Regions from separate parts of the Pseudomonas sp. GW823-FHT04A03 genome, predicted to be linked through region 1. Evidence: predicted binding sites of a transcription regulator. Region 1 holds the regulator's gene; each other region holds the start of a gene.
What was found. Region 1 encodes FliA, which starts transcription of late flagellar genes. Its sites were predicted from a motif close to CTAAAGTTTNNNNNNNNNNNGCCGNTAA; they were not measured.
Positions count from the first base shown of each region.

Region 1 (7,538 bases):
ACGCGCTTATACAAACATCTGGACGGGATGAAGTTGAAGTTCATTTCGGGAAAGCTGGAGCGGGACGTGGCGCAGAGAGCCATTTACTACCAAATGACCTGGGAGCTGGCTCTGGATTTTGCCAAGTTCGAGGCAATGGCAAATTTCTACATTCCGGGTTATTTATCGGGCCCGATCAACGCAATTCGCCCCGAGTTGTCTGGGGTGGCGTATCACTATTCCTACAATTACTTGTTTAGTGCAGCAGGCAGCATCGTCGATAACCAGACGCTGTTTGCGCTGTTCAGCAGCCCCGGTTATTACATGGACGAATGGTCGAGCGGAGGAGGTCCGGTGGAGCATCGTTATGACAAGCCGGTCTTCCAAATGGTGGGAGGTAATTTTCATATCACTTCCAGACGATACTTTCGGCTCGGGGCGGGAGATCCGCCAATCGAGCCCCGCGATTTGCCTCTTATCTGGTTTGAGTGGGGCCTCAATTTGATGAAGGGCGATACAAAAGTCTCGGTCTTTAACCCGGAAACCGTGGTAGTGGTCATGCACGCCGAGGAGGCTTTGGTGGATGTGGGCGGGTCTCCTCTCTACAAAGGGACGCCGTACTTCGATAGCAACGCCCTCGCATTAGGTCCGATTTTCGCCCAGCAGATTCTGATCGCATAACCGTCGATGGCTTGGCCTCGTCGTGTTTCGCTTTCTGAGGCGAGCCCCTGGTTGTACGCCTCAGAACAGCTTATCTCCCCCTCTATTTCAATCACCTGCAAAAGTTGGAAGGCTTCTTGCAGTAGCCGCCGTGCGCCTGCTTCGGGCGTCAAAAGTTTGCTTTAAAGGAACGGGGAAAACCGGTGGATCGCTCTCAGTTAATCAACAGTGCTCGCTCGAACATTGCCGACCTCAGTCGGGGCAATCTGGGTGTGCCGCTGTTGCTGCTGGTCATGCTGGCGATGATGATGTTGCCGGTGCCGCCGTTCCTGCTCGACGTGTTCTTCACCTTCAACATTGCCCTGTCGATCGTCGTGCTGCTGGTCTGCGTGTACGCCTTGCGGCCGCTGGATTTCGCGGTGTTCCCGACGATCCTGCTGGTGGCGACGCTGTTGCGACTGGCGCTGAACGTGGCGTCTACGCGGGTGGTGATGCTCCACGGTCAGGACGGCCACGCCGCTGCCGGTAAGGTGATCCAGGCCTTCGGTGAGGTGGTGATCGGCGGTAACTACGTGGTCGGTATCGTGGTCTTCGCGATCTTGATGATCATCAACTTCGTCGTGGTAACCAAGGGTGCCGGCCGGATCTCCGAGGTGAGCGCGCGTTTCACCCTCGATGCGATGCCTGGCAAGCAAATGGCGATCGACGCCGACCTCAACGCCGGTCTGATCGATCAGGCCCAGGCCAAGGCCCGTCGTCAGGAAGTCGCCCAAGAGGCAGAGTTCTACGGTTCGATGGACGGTGCCAGCAAATTCGTGCGTGGTGACGCCATCGCCGGCCTGCTGATTCTGTTCATCAACCTGATCGGCGGCATGGCCGTCGGTATCTTCCAGCACAACATGACCTTTGCCGACGCGGGCAAGGTTTACGCCTTGCTGACCATCGGTGACGGTTTAGTGGCGCAATTGCCATCACTGTTGTTATCTACAGCTGCGGCGATCATGGTGACCCGTGCTTCCGGTTCGGAAGACATGGGCAAGCAGATCAATCGCCAGATGTTCGCCTCGCCCAAAGCGCTGGCGGTGGCTGCCGGTCTGATGGCGGTCATGGGCCTGGTGCCGGGCATGCCGCACTTCTCGTTCCTGTCCATGGCTGCTCTGGCCGCCGGTGGCGCTTACCTGTTCTGGAAGAAGCAGAACGTCGCCAAGGTGCAGGCGCTGCAAGAGGTTCAGCGTCAGCAGGAATTGCTGCCGTCGCCGGCCCGCGCCATGGAAACCAAGGAGCTGGGCTGGGACGACGTGACCCCGATCGACATGATCGGCCTGGAAGTCGGCTACCGCCTGATTCCGCTGGTGGACCGCAACCAGGGCGGGCAATTGCTGGCGCGGATCAAGGGCGTGCGCAAAAAGCTCTCGCAAGATCTGGGCTTCCTGATGCCGACCGTGCACATCCGCGACAACCTCGACCTGGCGCCTAGCGCCTATCGCCTGACCCTGATGGGCGTGATCCTGGCCGAAGCCGAGATCTACCCGGATCGCGAACTGGCGATCAATCCGGGGCAGGTCTACGGCACGCTCAACGGCATTACCGCCAAAGATCCGGCTTTCGGCCTGGAGGCGGTGTGGATCGAAGTCAGTCAGCGCGCGCAGGCACAATCGCTCGGTTATACCGTGGTCGATGCCAGCACCGTGGTTGCGACCCACTTGAACCAGATTCTGTACAAGCACTCCAGTGAGCTGATCGGCCACGAAGAAGTGCAGCAACTCATGCAATTGCTGGCCAAGAGCTCGCCGAAACTGGCCGAAGAGCTGGTGCCGGGCGTGGTCACGCTGTCGCAACTGCTCAAGGTATTGCAGGCGCTGCTGGCCGAACACGTGCCGGTGCGCGATATCCGCAGCATTGCCGAAGCCATCGCCAACAATGCCGCCAAGAGTCAAGATACCGCCGCTTTGGTGGCCGCTGTGCGGGTCGGCGTATCCCGCGCCATCGTCCAAAGCATTGTAGGGACTGAGTCGGAGCTGCCAGTTATCACGCTGGAGCCAAGGTTGGAACAAATATTGCTCAATAGTCTGCAGAAGGCAGGACAAGGCTCGGAAGAGGGCGTTCTGCTGGAGCCGAGCATGGCCGAGAAGCTGCAGCGTTCGCTGATCGAAGCGGCGCAGCGCCAGGAAATGCAAGGTCAGCCGGTGATCCTGTTGGTAGCAGGCCCGGTTCGCGCGATGCTCTCGCGCTTTGGTCGCCTGGCAGTTCCCGGACTGCATGTGCTGGCCTACCAGGAAATTCCGGACAACAAGCAAGTGACCATCGTTGCGACAGTAGGGCCCAACGGCTGAGGTAGTGGTTTATGCAAGTTAAGCGTTTTTTCGCCGCCGATATGCGTCAGGCCATGAAGCTGGTTCGTGATGAGCTGGGCGCTGATGCCGCCATCATTGGCAACCGCCGCATTGCCGGCGGCGTCGAGCTGACGGCGGCGCTCGATTACAAACTGTCGGCGCTGGCCCCGCGTGTTCCGAACATGGAACTCGAGGATGAGCTGCGCAAGACCCAGTCGCGCATCGTCACCGCCCAGGCCGAACTGAGCCTGCGTGGCGAAGCCGACGGCAACACCAATCGCCAGCTGTTCGCCGGGCTGCCGTTGACGGCCGGCCTGCCGCTGACCGCTGCCGAGCCGCTGACCGAACCGACCTACGAGGCTCCGGCCCGTCCAGCCCCGGCGCCTGCAGCGGTTTCCGCTGGCGTCGACCCGCGTGCTCTCGACTCGATGCGTTTCGAGCTCAACAGCCTGCGCGAGCTGATGGAAGTGCAACTCGGCACCCTGGCCTGGAACCAGCTGCAAGGCAGCCGTCCGGCTCAGGCCAACCTGTACCGTCGTCTGCAACGCATCGGTTTGTCCGGCCCGCTGTCCCGTGATCTGCTGTCGATGATCACCGAGATCGACGAACCTCGTCAGGCCTGGCGCATGCTGCTGGCGCACCTGGCGCGGATGATTGCCGTACCGGAAGTCGAGCCGCTGGAAGAGGGTGGGGTGATTGCCATGGTCGGCCCTGCCGGCATGGGCAAGACCACCACCCTCGCCAAACTGGCCGCCCGTTACGTGCTCAAGTACGGCGCGCAGAACATCGCGCTGGTGAGCATGGACAGTTTCCGTATCGGCGCGCAGGAGCAGCTCAAGACTCTGGGTCGCATCCTTAACGTTTCGGTGACCCACGTCGATCCGGGCCAGTCCCTGGTGCAGGCGCTGGATCCACTGCTGCGCAAACGCGTGGTGCTGATCGATACCGCCGGCCTGCAAGCCAGCGATCCGGCACTGCGCATGCAGCTGGAAAGTCTGGCCGGTCGTGGCATTCGGTCGAAAAATTATCTGGTCCTGGCAACCACCAGCCAGAAACAGGTTCTAACCGCCGCTTATCACAGTTACAAGCGTTGCGGGCTGGCCGGGTGCATCCTGACTAAACTGGATGAGACGGCCAGCCTTGGCGAAGTGCTGAGCCTGGCGATCAGTCACGAACTGCCGGTCGCCTACCTGACCGATGGGCCGCGTATTCCGGATGATCTGCATCTGCCGCGCCGTCATCAACTGGTCAGCCGCGCCGTCAGTGTGCAAATGCAGGAAGAACCCAGCGAAGAAGCCATGGCTGACATGTTCGCTGATATCTACCACAGTCCGACCAAGCAGGTTGGCTGAGGTAATGAACCGTTTTTGTACCTACATCGATGGTCTGCCATGCATTGTTCCGGTTGTGAACGCGCAGCCAGTAATGTGGCCTCCGTCTATGCAAGACAAGGTAAAGAAATAACATGGGCAGCATGCATCCCGTACAGGTGATCGCGGTGACCGGCGGCAAAGGTGGCGTCGGCAAGACTAATGTGTCAGTGAACTTGTCCCTGGCCCTGGCAGAGCTTGGCCGTCGGGTCATGCTGCTGGACGCCGACCTGGGGCTGGCGAACGTCGACGTTCTGCTGGGCCTCACACCCAAACGCACCCTGGCCGACGTGATCGAAGGCCGCTGCGAGCTGCGCGACGTGCTGTTGCAAGGCCCCGGCGGGATCCGCATCGTGCCGGCCGCTTCCGGCACCCAGAGCATGGTTCACCTGAGCCCGGCCCAGCATGCCGGCCTGATTCAGGCGTTCAGCGACATCGGCGACAATCTCGATGTACTGGTGATCGACACCGCTGCGGGTATTGGTGACTCGGTAGTCAGTTTTGTTCGCGCAGCCCAGGAAGTGTTGCTGGTGGTCTGCGACGAGCCGACCTCGATCACCGACGCCTACGCGCTGATCAAGCTGCTCAACCGCGATTACGGCATGAACCGCTTCCGCGTCCTGGCCAACATGGCCCAGAGCCCGCAGGAAGGTCGCAATCTGTTCGCCAAGTTGACCAAGGTCACGGATCGCTTCCTCGACGTCGCCCTACAATACGTCGGCGCAGTGCCCTACGACGAAAGCGTGCGCAAGGCGGTGCAGAAGCAGCGTGCGGTCTATGAAGCCTTCCCGCGTTCCAAGTGCGCACTGGCGTTCAAGGCGATCGCACAGAAGGTCGACACCTGGCCGCTGCCCGCCAACCCGCGCGGTCACCTCGAATTTTTCGTCGAGCGCCTCGTGCAGCAAACGGCAGGACCTGTGCTATGACCGCCAGCGGTATGAACCTTTACAAAAAGTCGGCGCGTGACGCGCAGTACGAGCTGATCGAGCGTTACGCGCCACTGGTCAAACGCATCGCCTACCACTTGCTGGCGCGATTGCCGGCCAGTGTGCAGGTCGAAGACCTGATCCAGGCCGGGATGATCGGCCTGCTTGAAGTCTCGACCAAATACGACGCCAGCAAGGGCGCCAGTTTTGAAACGTACGCGGGCATCCGGATCCGCGGTGCGATGCTCGATGAAGTCCGTAAGGGGGACTGGGCACCGCGCTCGGTTCACCGCAATACCCGTATGGTCAGCGACGCGATTCGCTCGATTGAAGCTAAAACCGGCCGTGACGCTAAAGATCACGAAGTTGCGGCCGAACTCCAATTGAGTCTCGACGATTACTACGGGATTTTGAACGACACCCTGGGCAGCCGGCTGTTCAGTTTCGACGACCTGTTGCAGGACGGCGAACACGAAGGGCTGCACGAGGATGGCGCCAGTGCTCATCTGGAGCCGTCGCGCGATCTGGAAGACGAACGTTTCCAGGCCGCGCTGGCGGACGCGATTGCCAATTTGCCGGAGCGTGAGCGACTGGTGTTGGCGCTGTACTACGACGAAGAGCTGAACCTCAAGGAAATCGGTGAAGTCCTTGGCGTCAGTGAATCGCGGGTCAGCCAGTTACACAGCCAGTGCGCGGCCCGCTTGCGGGGGCGTTTGGGGGAGTGGCGAGCGCGCTGAAGGCAGTGTGGGGACACTGCGAACGAGGCTGGTGCGGTGGTGAACGGCACCGGTCTTGCTCTGTTGTGCTCCAGACAGTCATCGAGTGTTTTGCCGGATTGATTGAAATGGCGCGTCCAGGTGCTGGACGCGTTTAAGACTGCTTGGAGGTCGAATTGAACAAAGACATGAAAATCCTCATCGTTGATGACTTCTCAACGATGCGGCGGATCATCAAGAACCTGTTGCGTGATCTCGGGTTCACCAACACCGTTGAAGCCGACGATGGCACCACCGCCATTCCGGTGCTCAACAGCGGCAGCATCGACTTTCTGGTGACCGACTGGAACATGCCTGGCATGACCGGTATCGACCTGCTGCGCCACGTGCGCGCCGATGAAAAGCTCAAGCACCTGCCAGTGCTGATGGTGACCGCTGAAGCCAAGCGCGAGCAGATCATCGAAGCGGCCCAGGCCGGCGTTAACGGCTATGTGGTCAAACCTTTCACGGCCCAGGCGTTGAAAGAAAAAATCGAGAAGATTTTCGAACGCATCGGCTGATGAACGCGCGGGGGAGCTATGGAGCATAAAGAATCTTCACAGGGCGACTTCGAGTCGACCCTGAAAAAACACGCGGTCGAACTGGTCGAAAGCCTTGAAAAGGGCAGGTTCGGCGACGCTGTGCAACTGATCCATGAGCTCAATCAGACCCGTGACCGTGGCCTGTACCAGGAAGTGGGCAAGCTCACGCGTGAACTGCACAGTGCGATCGTCAATTTCCAGATCGATCCGCACATGCCGCAGGCTGAGGAAGTGTCGCAAATCACCGACGCTACCGAGCGCCTGGGCTACGTGGTCAAACTGACCGAAGCTGCCGCCAACCGCACCATGGATCTGGTGGAAAGCGCGACCCCTGTGGTCAATGGCCTGGCTGACGAAGCCCAGGCCTTGAGCGCCGATTGGGGCCGCTTCATGCGCCGTGAGGTCGGGGCTGAAGAGTTCCGTGAACTGGCGCGCCGGGTTGACGGTTTTCTGGCACGCAGCAGCGCGGACAACCGCGCGGTGTCGAGCAATCTGAACGACATTCTGCTCGCCCAGGATTACCAGGACCTCACAGGCCAGGTGATCAAGCGCGTGACCCAATTGGTCACCGAAGTCGAAAGCAACCTGCTCAAGCTCGTGCTCATGGCCAGCCAGGTGGACCGCTTTGCGGGCATCGAACATGACCGTGCGGCGATGCTTGCTGAAAAAGATCCACAAAAACATCTCTCGCAGGGTGAAGGTCCGCAGATTCATGCCGATAAACGAGAAGACGTTGTGTCCGGTCAGGACGATGTGGACGATTTGCTATCCAGCCTTGGATTTTGAGTTTTTTTGGGTTTTTAGACCTGTAGGAGCACCCCATTAATGAGCTTCGGCGCCGATGAAGAGATCCTTCAGGATTTCCTGGTTGAGGCCGGCGAGATTCTTGAGCAACTGTCCGAACAACTGGTCGAGCTGGAAAGCCGCCCGGATGACGCAGATCTGCTCAACGCAATTTTTCGCGGTTTCCACA
Region 1 is NZ_JBXAIV010000011.1:105,158-112,695, forward strand. Features, by position in the region: gene AC1Q9F_RS23380 (hypothetical protein) at 1-660, shown strand, start outside; gene flhA (flagellar biosynthesis protein FlhA) at 843-2,972, shown strand; gene flhF (flagellar biosynthesis GTPase FlhF) at 2,984-4,324, shown strand; gene fleN (flagellar synthesis regulator FleN) at 4,438-5,268, shown strand; gene fliA (RNA polymerase sigma factor FliA) at 5,265-6,005, shown strand; gene AC1Q9F_RS23405 (chemotaxis response regulator CheY) at 6,173-6,544, shown strand; gene AC1Q9F_RS23410 (protein phosphatase CheZ) at 6,563-7,351, shown strand; gene AC1Q9F_RS23415 (chemotaxis protein CheA) at 7,391-7,538, shown strand, end outside.

Region 2 (7,538 bases), on a different contig from region 1:
GACGCTCCCCCTCGGCCGAGGCCGCGTAAAACTCCGGATTCAACCACTCATCCAGCTCATGGTTGAACGCCAGAATGCTTCCGGTGATCCCGGCCAGCAGCAGAAAAACCGCCGTGGCCAACCCGATATACCGGTGCAATAAAACCAGAAACGAACGCATGAAAATTCCCCCACAGATACGACAAAGCCAGCCCCTGAAATCAGGGGCTGGCTTTTTTATGCACAAGACAAAGGCTTAGAACTGGTAACTGACCGTCGCGGCGACGTTGCGCTCTTCGCCCATGTAGCAGAAGTCCAGACTGGCGCAGGAGGCTACGTAGGATTCGTTGGTCAGATTGTTCGCATTCAGGCGTACGTCGACACCCTTCAGACCGACCTTGCCGAGGTCATAGCCAATCGATGCGTCGAACAATGTGTAGGACGGCACCTTCATGGTGTTCTCTGCATCCGCCCAGCTATAGCCGACATAACGCACACCACCGCCCAGTCGCAGCCCGTCGAGTGCCGCGCTGTCGAACTTGTAGTCCGCCCACAGCGATGCCATGTGTCGCGGCGCCTGGGTTGGCGAGTTGCCTTTGTTCTCGATCACATTGGTAGGTGTGCTCAAGGTGCTGGTCATCGACTTCGAGTATTCAATGTCGGTGAAGGTGTAGCTGCCGAGCACTTTCAGGTTGTCAGTCAACTGCATGTGCGCTTCCAGTTCCAGACCCTGAGAGCGGACAGCACCTACAGCGCGATAGAAGTTTTCCTGCGGCAGTTTGGTCGCCAGGTTCTCCTGATCGATGCGGAACAACGAGGCGGTGAACAGGTTGTCAGTACCCGGCGGCTGATACTTCAGGCCCACTTCCCACTGCGTTCCATCGGTCGGAGCGAGAGGATTGCCGGCGCTGTCCGCGTAGGAATTCGGGTTGAACGACTCTGAATAGCTGACGTACGGCGCGAGGCCGTTATCGAACAGATACAGCGCGCCGGCACGACCAGTGAGCTTGGTGCGTCGATCGTTGATCTCGGTGCCGACCGGACGGCCCGCTTCGGCGATGCGGTTTTCGTCGGAGGTTTCCACCCAGTCCTGGCGCAGTCCCAGCGAGAAGCGCCACTTGTCCATCTCGATCAGGTCTTGCAGGTAAACGCCGGTCTGCTCCAGGCGCCGCAGATAGCTGGTCTCGCCGTACGGCGTAATAGCCGAATTGCCATACACCGGGTTGAACGCATTGATCGGCGCCAGGCCGCCACTGGTCCAGTCGACCACGGTTTTGCGCCGCTGGTAATCCGCTCCCATCAGCACTGTATGCTTGGTCGCCCCGGTGAAAAATTCGGCCTGGAGCATGTTGTCGACGATGAACGCGTGCAGACGCTCGTCACCGCCGGTGTAGTAGCGATTCAGTTCGTTGCTGGTCGGCGACGTCCAGCCATAGGCGTACACCTGATCCATGTTCACTTTGGAGTCGAGGTAGCGGAAATTCTGCCGCGCGGTGAAGACGTCATTGAAGCGGTGTTCGAACTGGTAACCGAACGACTGCTGATCACGGGAGTAACCATCAATGCCCGGCTCGCCTTCGAAGAAATGCGGCGAAATGCGATTGCCGTTGCGCTGACGAATCGTGCCGTCAGCCGGCACGCCGCCGTGGTAACCGCCATCCGGGTCATGTTGTAGATACGCTTGTAACGTAAGCGACGTGTCCTCGCTGAAATCGATGCTGACCGTCGGTGCGAGGGCGAAGCGCTTTTCCTTGTTGTGGTCGAATTGCGTGTCGGACTGATCCGTCAAACCGATCAGACGATAGGCGATACGCTTGTCGTCATCGACCGGTCCGCTGAAGTCGAAACCGACACCGCGCTGGCCCTGAGTGCCGACGGTGGCTTGAACCTGATGATAGGCCTCGTACAGCGGCTTCTTGCTGGTCAGCGCCACCAGACCGCCCGGTGAGCTACGGCCGTAGAGCACCGACGAAGGTCCTTTCAGAATATCGACGCGCTCGAGGAAATACGGATCGACCTGCATGGTGCTGTAGGTGCCGCTGTCGCCCATCGACTTGAGGCCGTCGAGGTAGATGTTATCCACCGAACCGTCGTTGAAGCCGCGCATCGCCACATAGTCGTAACGGTGCGTGGCGCCATAAGGGTTGGTCAGCACGCCGGGGGTGTAACGCATGGCCTGGGACACGGTTTGCGATCCCTGGTCATCCATTTGCTCACGGGTCACCACGGACACGCTTTGCGAAGTTTCCAGCAATGCGGTACTGGTTTTGGTGGCGATCTGACTGTGCGTTGCGTTGTAGCCGTCCATGCTGCCCAGCGCGTTGCCGAGGGCGAAGCCTTTGATGTCGGTGGTTGGCAGAGACAGCGCTTCGGTTTCCGCGACCGAGCGCAACACATAACTGCTGCCGTCCTGGCTGATCGCCTCCAGGCCCGATCCGCCGAGCAAGTGGCTCAGCGCCTGATCGGTCAAATACTCGCCCTGCACACCCGGTGACTGACGGCCCTGGGTCTGCTGTGGCGTCATCGACAACGTGATGCCCGCCTGACGCGCGAACTGGTTGAGCGCATCGCCCAGCGGTCCGGCGGCGATGTTGTAGCGGTGGCTGCTGACCTCGCTGGCATTGGCCGCGATGCTCAGGCTCGGCAACACGCCAACGCCCAGGGCGGTAGAAAACAGCGCCGCCCGAACGGCGTGGCGCAACAGGCCCGATTCGGCAGAGAAATTCAGAGGGTTCTTACAGGTAACGCGCGCAGTCATTGTAGGTTTCCGTAGGCAGTCGCGAAGGCTGAGCTGAAGTGCTTACTGACTAAGCCGGACTTGCCGCGAAAACCCGCCAAAATAATTTCAGGCCACAGACTCCAGCGTCACCCACCAACGGGTGCGGTAGCGCAATTGCACCGGCAGGGTCTGCGGCAGGATCGCCAGCAGCTTGTCGGTGTCCTCAAGACGGAACACGCCGGACAGGCGCAAATCCGCGATGCCCGACGCACAGCTCAGAAACCCCTGACGATACCGGCCGACTTCGCTGAGGAAGTCGCCCAGCCGCATGTTGCGGGTCACGATCAGCCCGTCGACCCAGGCGCCGGCGTCCATGTCCAGCGGCGGCGCCGGGCGAACTTGATGGTGATCGATCAGATAGCTCTGACCGGCGATGGCCTCCGTCGAGTTGCCAGCGGTGTGAATCGCGACCCGGCCAGTGGTTACGCTCAGACGCGTGCATCCATCTTCCTGGCGCAGAATGAATCGCGCATTGAACGGCTCGTAACTACCATGACGGCTCTGCACCCGCAGCGGTCGGTCAAACGGCGCACCTTGATCGGCACCGCCGCAGGTGACAATGATTTCGCCACGGGTCAGTTTGATCAGCCGTTGTTGCGCGGTGTAATCGAGATCCACGCTGCTGGCAGTGTTGAGTTCGATGCGCGTGCCGTCCGGCAACTGGAAGCCTCGGCGCTCGCCGGTGGCGGTGGCATAGTCGGCGCTCCACTGTTGCCAGGCGGAAGTGTCGCTGGCCAGCCATCCCGCCGAACCCATCAGCAGCGCGCCGGACAACAGCTTCAACGCCTGACGTCGACCCAGACCCTGCGCACTGTTTTCCAGCGTGTTGAACGCCACCTGCGCGCCGGGCACGGCGCGCAGATTGTGGGTCAGTTCGGCTTGCAGAGACTGCACCCGTTGCCAGGCCAGTTCGTGATCATGGTGTTCCGCGCGCCATTGTTCGCACTGGCGATTCAGGCGCGGGTTGCCATGGTTGTTGCGCAGGCGCAGGAGCCAGTGAATGGCCTGTCGGACCACCTGTTGCGGTGGCTCGGCGCGTCGGCCAAGCGAGAGGTTATCCACCGGCATCAGTTTTCGTACCGCAGCACGTAGCAGTGATACAGCGCATCGGAGACGTAGCGTTCCACCGAGCGCAAGGACAGGCCCATTTGCTCGGCGATCTGCTTGTGGGTCAAACCTTCGCACTGCGCCAGCAGAAACGCCTGACGCACTTTCGGCTTCAAGCCTTCAAGCATGCGGGCAATGCCTTCGAGCAGTTCGATCACCAAGGCGCGGGATTCGGTACTCGGGGTTTCGGCTTCAGGCAAATGGGCGATGGTTTCCAGATAGGCGCGTTCAATTTCTTCACGGCGCCAATGATCGATCACCAGCCCTCGGGCAACTGTGCGCAAGAATGCGCGAGGTGCCTTGAGTTCCAGACGCTCGGTGCGTTGCAGCAGGCGAACGAAAGTGTCCTGGGCCAGGTCCGCCGCATCGGCGGCATTGAGCCGCGCGCGCAACCAGCCGTTGAGCCAGCCGTGATGACTACTGTAAAGCGCCTGTACTGCAAACTCAGGTGAGGACATGAAAGCGACAGCCCGAACGTCACAAATGATAATTAGTCGCATTGTCATCAAGGGTTACAGAATTTGCAACCGGCGCTGCAAAACAGTCATCAAAAAATGACAGGCGAACGCTCTGGCACGCCGTTCGGCGGGAATCTGGCAGAAATGCCGTCCATTTCCTGCAAAGCCCTAAGTTTTCTCCGAAGCGTGCCGACAGACTGGTGAGACATGCGTGCACCAAAGTAGAGCAGCCATCAGAACGCTGCCTGCGCTGTAAATGGAATGTTGCATCCGGAACGCATCCCCACTTTTGGCATAAGAAGTCCCATGAAATGAATCTCAAGTTCAGCCATAAAATCCTGTTGGCCGCCTCGGGCGTCGTGGTCCTGGCGTTCGCGCTGTTCACTTTGTACAACGACTATCTGCAGCGAAACACCATTCGCCAGAACCTTCAGTCCTCCGTCCAGCAGGCCGGCGACCTGACCGCCAGCAGTGTGCAGAACTGGATGAGCGGGCGGATTCTGGTACTGGAAAATCTCGCACAGAACGTCGCCCATCAAGGCAAGAACGCCGACTTCCCGGGCCTGGTCGATCAACCGGCCTTCACCTCGAACTTCCAGTTCACCTACGTCGGTCAGGCCAACGGTGTGTTCACCCAGCGCCCGGACGCGAAGATGCCGGACGGCTACGATCCGCGTCAGCGTCCTTGGTACAAGCAGGCCGTGGCCGCTGACCAGACCATGCTGACCCCGCCATACATGGCCGCCGTTGGCGGTCTGGTGGTGACCATCGCCATGCCGGTGAAAAAGAACGGCGAGCTGCTCGGTGTGGTGGGCGGTGACCTGAGCCTGGAAACCCTGGTGAAGATCATCAACTCGGTGGACTTCGGTGGCCTGGGCCACGCGTTCCTGGTCAGCGGGGACGGTCAGGTGATCGTCAGCCCGGACAAAGACCAGGTGATGAAGAACCTCAAGGACATCTACCCGAACGCCGATGTGCGCATCCAGAAGGGCAACCAGAACGTGGTGCTCAATGGCCAGGAACGCATCCTCTCGTTCACCCCGGTCGCGGGTCTGCCGAATGCCGAGTGGTATATCGGTCTGTCGATCGATCGCGACAAGGCCTACGCCGCACTCAGCCAGTTCCGTACCTCGGCACTGATCGCAATGTTCGTCGCCGTCGGCGCGATTGCGGTGTTCCTGAGCCTGTTGATCACCGTGCTGATGCGTCCTCTGATCACCATGGGCCGTGCGATGCAGGACATCGCTCAGGGTGAAGGTGACCTGACCCGTCGTCTGGTAGTGGAAAGCAAAGACGAGTTCGGCGAGCTGGGCAGTTCGTTCAACCAGTTCGTGGAGCGGATTCACGCGTCCATTTCCGAAGTGTCTTCCGCGACTCGCCACGTACACGACCTGTCGCAACGGGTGATGGCATCGTCCAACGCCTCGATCATCGGCTCCGACGAGCAAAGCGCACGCACCAACAGCGTCGCTGCCGCGATCAATCAACTGGGTGCCGCCACCCAGGAAATCGCCCGCAACGCGGCCGATGCTTCGCAACACGCCAGCGGCGCGAGCGAGCAGGCCGATGACGGTCGTCAGGTGGTCGAGCAGACGATTCAGGCCATGACCGAGCTGTCGCAGAAAATCAGCCTGTCGTGCACCCAGATCGAAACCCTGAATGCGAGCACCGACAACATCGGCCACATTCTTGACGTGATCAAAGGCATCTCCCAGCAGACCAACCTGCTGGCGCTCAACGCGGCCATCGAAGCGGCCCGTGCCGGTGAAGCCGGACGCGGTTTTGCGGTGGTGGCGGACGAGGTGCGTAACCTTGCTCACCGTACCCAGGAATCGGCGGAAGAAATCCACAAGATGATCACCTCGCTGCAGGTCGGTTCCCGTGAAGCGGTGACCACCATGAACGCCAGTCAGGCGTCCAGCGAAGAGAGCGTTGAAGTGGCGAACCAGGCCGGTCTGCGTCTGGTCAGCGTGACCCAGCGCATCGGTGAAATCGACGGCATGAACCAGTCGGTGGCAGCCGCTACTGAAGAGCAGACCGCCGTGGTGGAAACCCTCAACGTCGACGTCAACCAGATCAACCTGCTGAACCAGCAGAGCGTGGCCAACCTCAATGAAACGTTGAAGGATTGCGATGCGTTGTCGCAGCAGGCCAACCGTTTGAAACAACTGGTCGACAGCTTCAAGATCTGATCGCTTGCGGTCAAAAAACAGCCCGCTGCGGAGTGATCCGCAGCGGGCTTTTTCATGCCTTACACAAACAGCTTCTGCACATTGCCCATCGCATCATCGGCAAACCCCTGGACGAAATCCTTGAAACCCGGCAGTGCCTCGGGGCCGCCTGAGGCGGGTTCGGCAATGATCGTCCAGGTCGCCCGCGATTTGCCCGCGCCCAGCGATTCCACATTCATCGCCGCCCACAGATTGGCCACGCCCAGGGTGTTGTAGATCGTGGTCCAGGTCATGCTCAGCGCCTGGTCGTCCCGGGAGTTGAGTTGCTCGACCACCAGGTTGCCATCCTTGAAGAACTTCTTGCGCAGCGACGACACGCCTTCGCCGGTCATTTCGATGTGCGACAGGGCCGGAATGAAACGGTCGAAACCGTCGAACTTGCCGACCACTGCCCACACCTGTTTGGCGTCCACCGGCACTTCCACCGAAGACACGACGTGGCAGCCGTGAGGGTTTTTGATCAGGGTGTCGGGTTGAAGGTTGCTCATGGTATTGCTCCTTGGTTGATGAGTCAGATGAAGTTGATTTCTTTCAGGTAGTCGCAGCCGCGACGCAGCAGCGCCGGGGATTTTTCCGGGTAGTGCGCGCCCATCTGCTGCACGCCGGCCTGGGCGTTGGCGTGGCCGATCAGGGAGATGTCGCCGATGTCTTCCTCGAAGCCGTTGAGGTAGAAACCGAGTACGCCGAACAGCGCGTTGTCGGCATCGACCCGGCCCAGTTGCTGTTGCCAGTCGGCGACGCTGACCAGCGAAAACTCGCTGCCGGTTTCGCGGAACGACGCGACGTAGGCATCCCAGCTCAGGGGCTCCGGGTTGTGCAGGTTGAACACCGCCCGTTCGGCCGAATAACGGCTGGCGTGGAAGGCGATGAAACGGGCGAGGAAATCCACCGGCATCAGGTCGAAATTCAGCGCGAAGGCCGGCACCTGACCGAGCTGGATCGAGCCCTTGAGCATCAGCATCAAACGGTTCTTGTGCGGCTGGC
Region 2 is NZ_JBXAIV010000012.1:174,295-181,832, reverse strand. Features, by position in the region: gene AC1Q9F_RS24655 (PepSY-associated TM helix domain-containing protein) at 1-160, opposite strand, end outside; gene AC1Q9F_RS24650 (TonB-dependent siderophore receptor) at 236-2,737, opposite strand; gene AC1Q9F_RS24645 (FecR domain-containing protein) at 2,825-3,826, opposite strand; gene AC1Q9F_RS24640 (sigma-70 family RNA polymerase sigma factor) at 3,826-4,323, opposite strand; gene AC1Q9F_RS24635 (methyl-accepting chemotaxis protein) at 4,635-6,515, shown strand; gene AC1Q9F_RS24630 (SRPBCC family protein) at 6,575-7,042, opposite strand; gene AC1Q9F_RS24625 (non-ribosomal peptide synthetase) at 7,066-7,538, opposite strand, start outside.
Region 2: a site for FliA is predicted at 4,492-4,519, ahead of AC1Q9F_RS24635 (methyl-accepting chemotaxis protein). Genes of this name have one in related genera too.

Region 3 (7,538 bases), on a different contig from region 1:
CGAAGAGCCACGGGCCTTTGCCATCTGTGATGCCGACGAGCTGACCGGCGAAAGCTCCAACCTGTCGACCCGTGGTCAGCTCAAGAAAGTCATTGCCCGCTACGCAGCCCTCGGTCTGGCGCCGGTGGTGGCGACCGAACTCGAATTCTTTGTATTCGCTCCGAACACCGACCCGACCCAACCGTTCCAGCCGCCCGTCGGCCTCGACGGTCGTCGCGAGGACGGTCATTCAGCGTTCAGCGTCAGTTCCAACAACGGTCTGCGGCCGTTCTTCAGTGAAGTCTATAAATGCATGGCCGCCCTTGGTCTACCGCGCGATACCTTCATGCACGAAATGGGCGTCAGCCAGTTCGAGATCAACCTGCTGCACGGCGATCCGCTGCTACTGGCCGACCAGACCTTCCTGTTCAAGCACCTGCTCAAGGAAGTCGCACTCAAGCACGGCCTGACTGTGGTGTGCATGGCCAAACCGCTGGCGCACACGCCGGGCAGTTCGATGCACATCCACCAGAGCATCGTCGAAATCGGCAGCGGCAAGAATGTGTTCAGCGATGCGGACGGTCAGCCGACTGCGATGTTCCGCCACTTCATCGGCGGGCAGCAGGCCGGCATGGCCGACTTCACCGCGCTGTTTGCGCCGAACGTCAATTCGTACCAGCGCCTGTGCCATCCGTTTGCGTCGCCGAACAATGCCTGCTGGTCCCACGACAACCGCGCCGCCGGGCTGCGCATTCCGGCCAGTTCGCCGGTTGCGCGTCGGGTCGAGAACCGCTTGCCGGGCGCCGATGCCAACCCGTATCTGGCGATCGCCGCAAGCCTGGCCGCCGGCTTGTACGGCATCGAGCATGAGCTTGAGCCAAGCGAAGCGATTCAGGGCGAGTTCGACGTGCCGGACCATCTTTCGCTGCCGTGTACCTTGCACGCGGCGCTCGAACGTCTGAAGCGCAGCCAGCTTGCAAAGGAACTGTTCGGTACGGAGTTCATCGAAGGCTACATCGCTTCGAAGACCATGGAGTTGACCAGTTTCTTTGATGAAATCACTCCCTGGGAACGCCGTGTTCTAGCAGCCCAGGCCTGACGAAATGTCGCCGTCGGGCTATCGTTTGATAGCCCGATACTTACCGCAAGGAGCCGCTCGGAACGCCGATGCGCCAAATCTGGAAATCCTTTCGAGCGCTGTATTTCGCCTCGCTGATGATGTTGATCGGCTCGGGCCTTCTTTCTACTTATCTGGCTTTGCGTCTGGCTGCCGACCATGTCGACGGGTTGTGGGTCGGTGCGTTGATGGCGGCCAACTATTTCGGTCTGGTGCTGGGCGGCAAGATCGGCCACCGCCTGATTGCCCGGGTCGGGCATATCCGTGCCTACTCGGCGTGTGCCGGGATCGTCGGCGCGGCGGTGCTCGGTCATGGCCTGGTGGACTGGCTGCCGGCCTGGCTGGTGCTGCGGACCATCGTCGGCCTCGGCATGATGTGCCAGTACATGGTCATCGAGAGCTGGCTGAACGAGCAGGCCGACGCCAATCAGCGCGGTCTGGTGTTCAGCGGCTACATGATCGCTTCGTATCTGGGGCTGGTGCTCGGTCAGCTGATTCTGGTCATGCACCCGGGCCTTGGCCTGGAACTGCTGATGCTGGTCGCGCTGTGTTTTGCCCTGTGTCTGGTGCCAGTGGCGCTTACCCGGCGGATTCACCCGGCACCGCTGCATCCGGCGCCGATGGAGCCGCGCTTCTTTATCAAGCGCGTGCCGCAGTCGCTGAGTACGGTGCTCGGGGCGGGGCTGATCATCGGTTCGTTCTACGGTCTGGCGCCGTTGTATGCCTCGCAGCAGGGGCTGTCCACCGAACAGGTCGGTCTGTTCATGGGTAGCTGCATTTTTGCCGGGCTGGTGGTGCAGTGGCCGCTGGGGTGGTTGTCCGACCGCTATGACCGGGCGCTGTTGATCCGCTGTTTTGCGCTGTTCCTGGCGATTGCCGCGTTGCCGCTGGCGATTCTGCCGCAGGTGCCGCTGGAGGTGCTGTTCGTGGTCGGCTTCCTCTGCTCGCTGGTGCAGTTTTGCCTGTACCCGTTGGCGGTGGCGTTCTCCAACGACCACGTCGAAGGCGAGCGCCGGGTGTCACTGACGGCGATGCTGCTGGTGACTTACGGCGTGGGGGCGAGTATCGGGCCGCTGGCGGCCGGGGTGCTGATGAAGCTGTTCGGGCCGCAGAGCCTGTATGCGTTCTTCACCTTTTTCGCGCTGGTGCTGGTCTGGCGGATCCGGCCGAAAGCCGTGACCAATCTGCACCAGGTCGACGATGCACCGCTGCATCACGTGGCGATGCCGGACAGCATGTCCAGTTCGCCGCTGGTGGCTGCGCTTGACCCGCGGGTTGATGAGCAAGTGGTGCAGGAGCAGATGCAGAATACGGTCGCTCCAGAGCCTGAACCGGAGCCGGAATCTGCCGCGCCAGCCCACTCGACAGTCGAGGGCGAAGGGCCGGACATCACTCCCGCCAAACTTTGATTCAGGCATAAAAAAACGGGCAGTCACCGCAGTGACTGCCCGTTTTTCATGCCTGCCGATCAGAGATCGTCTTTATCGAACCGACGCGCTTCGCGTTGCAGTTGATAAACGAAACGCTCGACGTTGCGGGCCGCCGGGCCGCTGATGTTGTGAAAGCGCAGGCCGGCGAAGGTGATGTTGAGTTTTTCTTCGAAGTGCAGGTAACGCAGCTCGACCGATACCGGTTGATTGCCGAACAGCGGTGCGGCGATCAGGCGATCATAGACCTGGCCCAATTGCAGGCGGTCGGTGATATCGCCTTCAAAGCGCAGCTTGCAACCCGTGGCCGAGATGTCCAGCAATTTGCCATCCAGCGGTGCCTTGAGCTTTTCGCCGCCGAGCACGACGCTGACCAGGTCGGTCAGTTTCAGTGCGGCGCGAAAGGCGTTGCGGCGCTGGTGATAAACCACTTCGGTGGGCAGGTCGCCGGTGTAGAAGCGGTCGCCGTCGGAGTCTTTGATGCTCAGCGTCCCTGTGCATTCCCAGGCAATGCGCACGCCATCATGAAAACCCTCAACCTTGAACGGTTCGCCTGCTTCCAGAAAACGTTCGCCGTCGCGCGGGATCATTTCATCAAGCTTGATCGAACCGTTTTCGCGATCGACTTCAATCAGGTAGCTCTGGAAGCGCTGGCTGCGCTCGTGGAACGTAATGATCAGCGGATCGTGGCTCTCTTGCAGCTGGCGCAGATTGCTGGAGATCTCCAGGGGCGTGGTGAGCACCTTTGGGGGCTGCGGAGCGTCATCGTTGGACACGTTAAATCAATCTCCAGACAAAATTTGACTACGGCTGGCCAGTATTTTGCCAGCATGTTTCGCACGTTGATAGGGCGCAAGCATAGAAGAAAGCATCACGCCTGGCTGAGCGCGCGTGGTTTCTGCAGTTTGGAGAAGGTGCCGCTGGCATCGTAGAGCGCTGGAGGCTCGCCGCCGGTGAGGATTTTCAGCTGATTGGCCGTAGCGGCCTGCTGCATGATGATCGACTGGCCGTTCTTGACGTTGGCCGCCTGGCACTGGGCAATCAGGTCGGTCAGGACATCGCTCTGGCTGAGCAACTGGTCGCCGATGCTCGACTGGCTGGCCAGTTGTTCCAGGCCTGCGCGGTCGAGCGACAGATTGAGACTGGCGAGGATTTCGCTGCGCTTGCGGCCATGCTGTTCGAGCAGAATGATCAATGCCTGCTTGCGCGCCAGAATTTCTTCCAGCAGAGGCATGTCGCGACCGTGCAAAGCGATGGACTCGGTTTGCAGTAACTCCAGCAATTGTTGAGCTGGAGCAAAATCGTCGGTGATCAGTTGCAATAAATTAGTGTCGTGCATGGCTGGCCTTGGGTTTTAAGCGTCCAAAAGCCTGGCGCTGACCGAGGCCTAGCGCTGGGCTTCGAAATTAAGCAGTTTGCTGGCTACACGGTTGCTGTCGACCTTGTAGCTGCCATCGGCAATCGCTGCTTTCAACTCGGCCACGCGGGCTTTGTCGACGGCAGGCTGATCGCGCAGCTTGTCAGTGACCTTCTGCAACTGTTGAGCCTCATTGCTGAGGTGTACCGATTCCCCGCTTTTTGCGGCACTGGCCTGTTCGGCCGGAGTATTCAGCGGCGCAGAGGTGCCGGTTTCGGCGGTTTCCTTGGCGTTGCTGGTACGTGTACTGCCCGTAAGTGACGAGGAGCTGTTCAAACGGCTGAAATCGATGACCATGTTAAAAACCTCTGGGAATTTGGACGCTTGCCATGTTCTCGGCCATCCCCTGGAAAACTTTAGGCTCATTTAGCAATGAGCTTGCATGCGCCGTTGCAGATCCTGCTGCGGCACAGTTTAGGGAACAGCTCTGGTCAGCGCCAGTTTTCTGCCTGGTTACTCAGGGGCTTTTCAAATATCCGTTCATACAGCCGCTCACATCGCCGCTCACATGGCCACTTCCACCTGGCCGGGCGCCACAACCTGCGCCTTGATGACCCGTTGGGAATTGAGGTTCTTCACGCGAATCTGTTCTTTCAGGCCACCGTTCGACAGGGCTTCGCCCGGCATCCGCACGGCGAGGGTGCCGCTGCGGGCGGTGATCACCACTTGATCGCCCTTGCGCACCACTTCCGCCTGTTCCAGATGCACCAGGGTGATGACTTGATCGGCTACCGTTGGTCGGGTCAATTTCTGGCCGATGGCCTCATCCACCGACGTCAGGAAACCCTGATTGATCGTGCTGACGTCGCGCTCGCGCAAGGTCACGTCCTGAGGCTCGATGATGCCGGCGCGTTTGAGCGGGCGAGTGGTGGTGACAATCTCGCGAAACAGGCGGACTTGAGCGGGTACGAACACCGTCCAGGGGGAGGCGCCCTCGCAGCGGACCTTGACCGTGACACGGCCCAGGGGACGTGCCGGACTCTCCAGCGACGCTGTCAATTCCTTGTCGCACATAGGCATGCGCATGCGTGGATCGAGCTGGTTGACCTCGATTTCATAACGGCCTTCCGTTTGACTGGTAGCCAGATAGTCTTCTACGGTGAATTCAAGAAAGCCCTGAGTGACGCCGATAAGCATGTCAGGCAAGGTAACCGCATCAGCAAAGGCAGGGCTGCCAGCGAAAAACAGGCAAACGGCGGACATCGCGCAAAGCCCTCTGCGGAGGGGAGATGTCAGGCGTCGGAAAAATGTCGTTTGAGCGTTCATACGAGTTAAAAAGCAAGCGCCGTGCCGTTTAGCAATGAATGTGCGTCGCAACAACACTTGGCGTTGGTGTAGGAGTCTGGGCATGGCTGGTGTAATGGATTCGGTGAACCAGCGCACGCAACTGGTGGGGCAGAATCGCCTGGAGCTGTTGTTGTTCCGTCTCGACGGCCAGCAGCTCTACGGGATCAACGTGTTCAAGGTTCGGGAAGTGCTGCAATGCCCGCAACTGACGCTGATGCCCAAGTCCAGTCCTGTCGTGTGCGGGGTGGCGAATATCCGGGGGGCGACCATTCCGATCCTTGATCTGGCGATGGCGACCGGCTCCGGTGCTTTGAAAGACAAGAACAGTCCGTTCGTGATCATCACGGAATACAACACCAAGACCCAGGGTTTCCTGGTGCGCTCGGTGGAACGTATCGTGAACATGAACTGGGAAGAGATTCATCCGCCGCCCAAGGGCACCGGACGCGATCATTACCTGACCGCTGTGACTCGGGTCGACAATCAGTTAGTCGAAATCATCGACGTCGAGAAGGTGCTGGCGGAAGTTGCGCCGACCCCGGAAGCGATTTCGGTCGGCGTGGTGGATGTCGAGACCCAGAGCAAGGCGTTGTCGCTGCGGGTGCTGACGGTCGATGACTCGTCGGTGGCGCGCAAGCAGGTAACGCGTTGCCTGCAGACGGTCGGTGTCGAAGTGGTGGCGTTGAACGACGGCAAGCAGGCGCTGGATTACCTGCGCAAGCTGGTCGACGAGGGCAAGAAGCCGGAAGAAGAGTTCCTGATGATGATCTCCGACATCGAAATGCCGGAGATGGACGGGTACACCCTGACGGCCGAGATCCGCAGCGACCCTCGCATGCAAAAGCTTCATATCATCCTGCATACTTCGTTGTCGGGTGTGTTCAATCAGGCGATGGTCAAGAAAGTCGGTGCCGATGACTTCCTGGCCAAATTCCGTCCTGATGACCTGGCATCCCGGGTAGTCGACCGGATCAAAGCAGCAGATATCAGCTAAGGGCCTTCTGCCCCTGGCGTTCAACACGATTTAAGAGGCGGCATCATTTGTCTACGGGTAATTTGGATTTCGAACAGTTCCGGGTCTTCCTGGAAAAAGCCTGTGGCATTTTGCTCGGTGAAAACAAGCAGTACCTGGTGTCGAGCCGTCTCAACAAACTGATGGAGCAGCAAGGCATCAAGTCCCTGGGTGAGCTGGTTCAGCGCATCCAGACCCAGCCGCGCAGCGGTTTGCGCGAGCAGGTGGTCGATGCCATGACGACCAACGAAACCCTGTGGTTTCGCGACACCTATCCGTTTGAAGTCTTGAAGAACAAGGTGCTGCCCGAGGCGATCAAGGCCGCTCCCGGCCAGCGTCTGCGGATCTGGTCGGCGGCGTGCTCGTCGGGTCAGGAACCCTATTCGCTGTCGATGTCGATCGACGAGTTCGAACGAACCAACATCGGCCAGTTGAAGATGGGCGTGCAGATCGTTGCCACCGATCTGTCCGGCAGCATGCTGACCAACTGCAAGACCGGCGAGTACGACAGCCTGGCGATCGGTCGCGGTCTGTCCGCCGATCGTCTGCAGCGCTACTTCGACCCGAAAGGGCCGGGTCGCTGGGTGATCAAGGCGCCGATCAAGAACCGGGTGGAATTCCGCTCGTTCAACCTGCTCGACAGCTACGCAAGCCTTGGCAAGTTCGACATCGTGTTCTGCCGCAACGTGCTGATCTACTTCTCCGCCGAGGTGAAGAAGGACATCCTGTTGCGCATTCACAGCACGCTGAAGCCGGGCGGTTATCTGTTCCTTGGCGCTTCCGAGGCGCTGAACGGTCTGCCTGATCATTACCAGATGGTTCAGTGCAGCCCGGGGATCATCTACCAGGCGAAGTGATCAAGACCGGCAACACAAGAAACGGGAGTCCTCAGGGGCTCCCGTTTTTTTATGCCTGAAGGTTTTGACGGTGGCAGGCGGCGGCAGAAAAGCGGCATCCGGCGGAAACCGGTTGCCGCTTTTCTGGCATTGCCGCGTTGCCGTTTCCACGCAAAGCCCCGTAATCCGGGGCTTTCTCAAACTGGCACGACGCTTGCTATAACCCTGTTACGAAAAATCCGGTCACCTGAAGGTTCCCGACATGAGCATCAGCTTCGACAAAGCGCTCGGCATTCACGAAAAGGCTCTGGGCTTCCGCGCCCAGCGTGCCGAAGTGCTGGCCAACAACATCGCCAACGCCGACACCCCGAACTACAAGGCGCGGGATCTGGAGTTCTCCAAAGTGCTCGAAGCACAGAGCCAGAAGAACGCCAACGGCACCATCGCCCTGAACATGACCAAC
Region 3 is NZ_JBXAIV010000003.1:69,148-76,685, reverse strand. Features, by position in the region: gene AC1Q9F_RS10105 (glutamine synthetase family protein) at 1-1,078, shown strand, start outside; gene AC1Q9F_RS10100 (MFS transporter) at 1,147-2,505, shown strand; gene AC1Q9F_RS10095 (flagellar brake protein) at 2,565-3,299, opposite strand; gene AC1Q9F_RS10090 (flagella synthesis protein FlgN) at 3,395-3,862, opposite strand; gene flgM (flagellar biosynthesis anti-sigma factor FlgM) at 3,911-4,237, opposite strand; gene flgA (flagellar basal body P-ring formation chaperone FlgA) at 4,445-5,206, opposite strand; gene AC1Q9F_RS10075 (chemotaxis protein CheV) at 5,289-6,221, shown strand; gene cheR (protein-glutamate O-methyltransferase CheR) at 6,269-7,096, shown strand; gene flgB (flagellar basal body rod protein FlgB) at 7,338-7,538, shown strand, end outside.
Region 3: a site for FliA is predicted at 4,273-4,300, ahead of flgM (flagellar biosynthesis anti-sigma factor FlgM). Genes of this name have one in related genera too.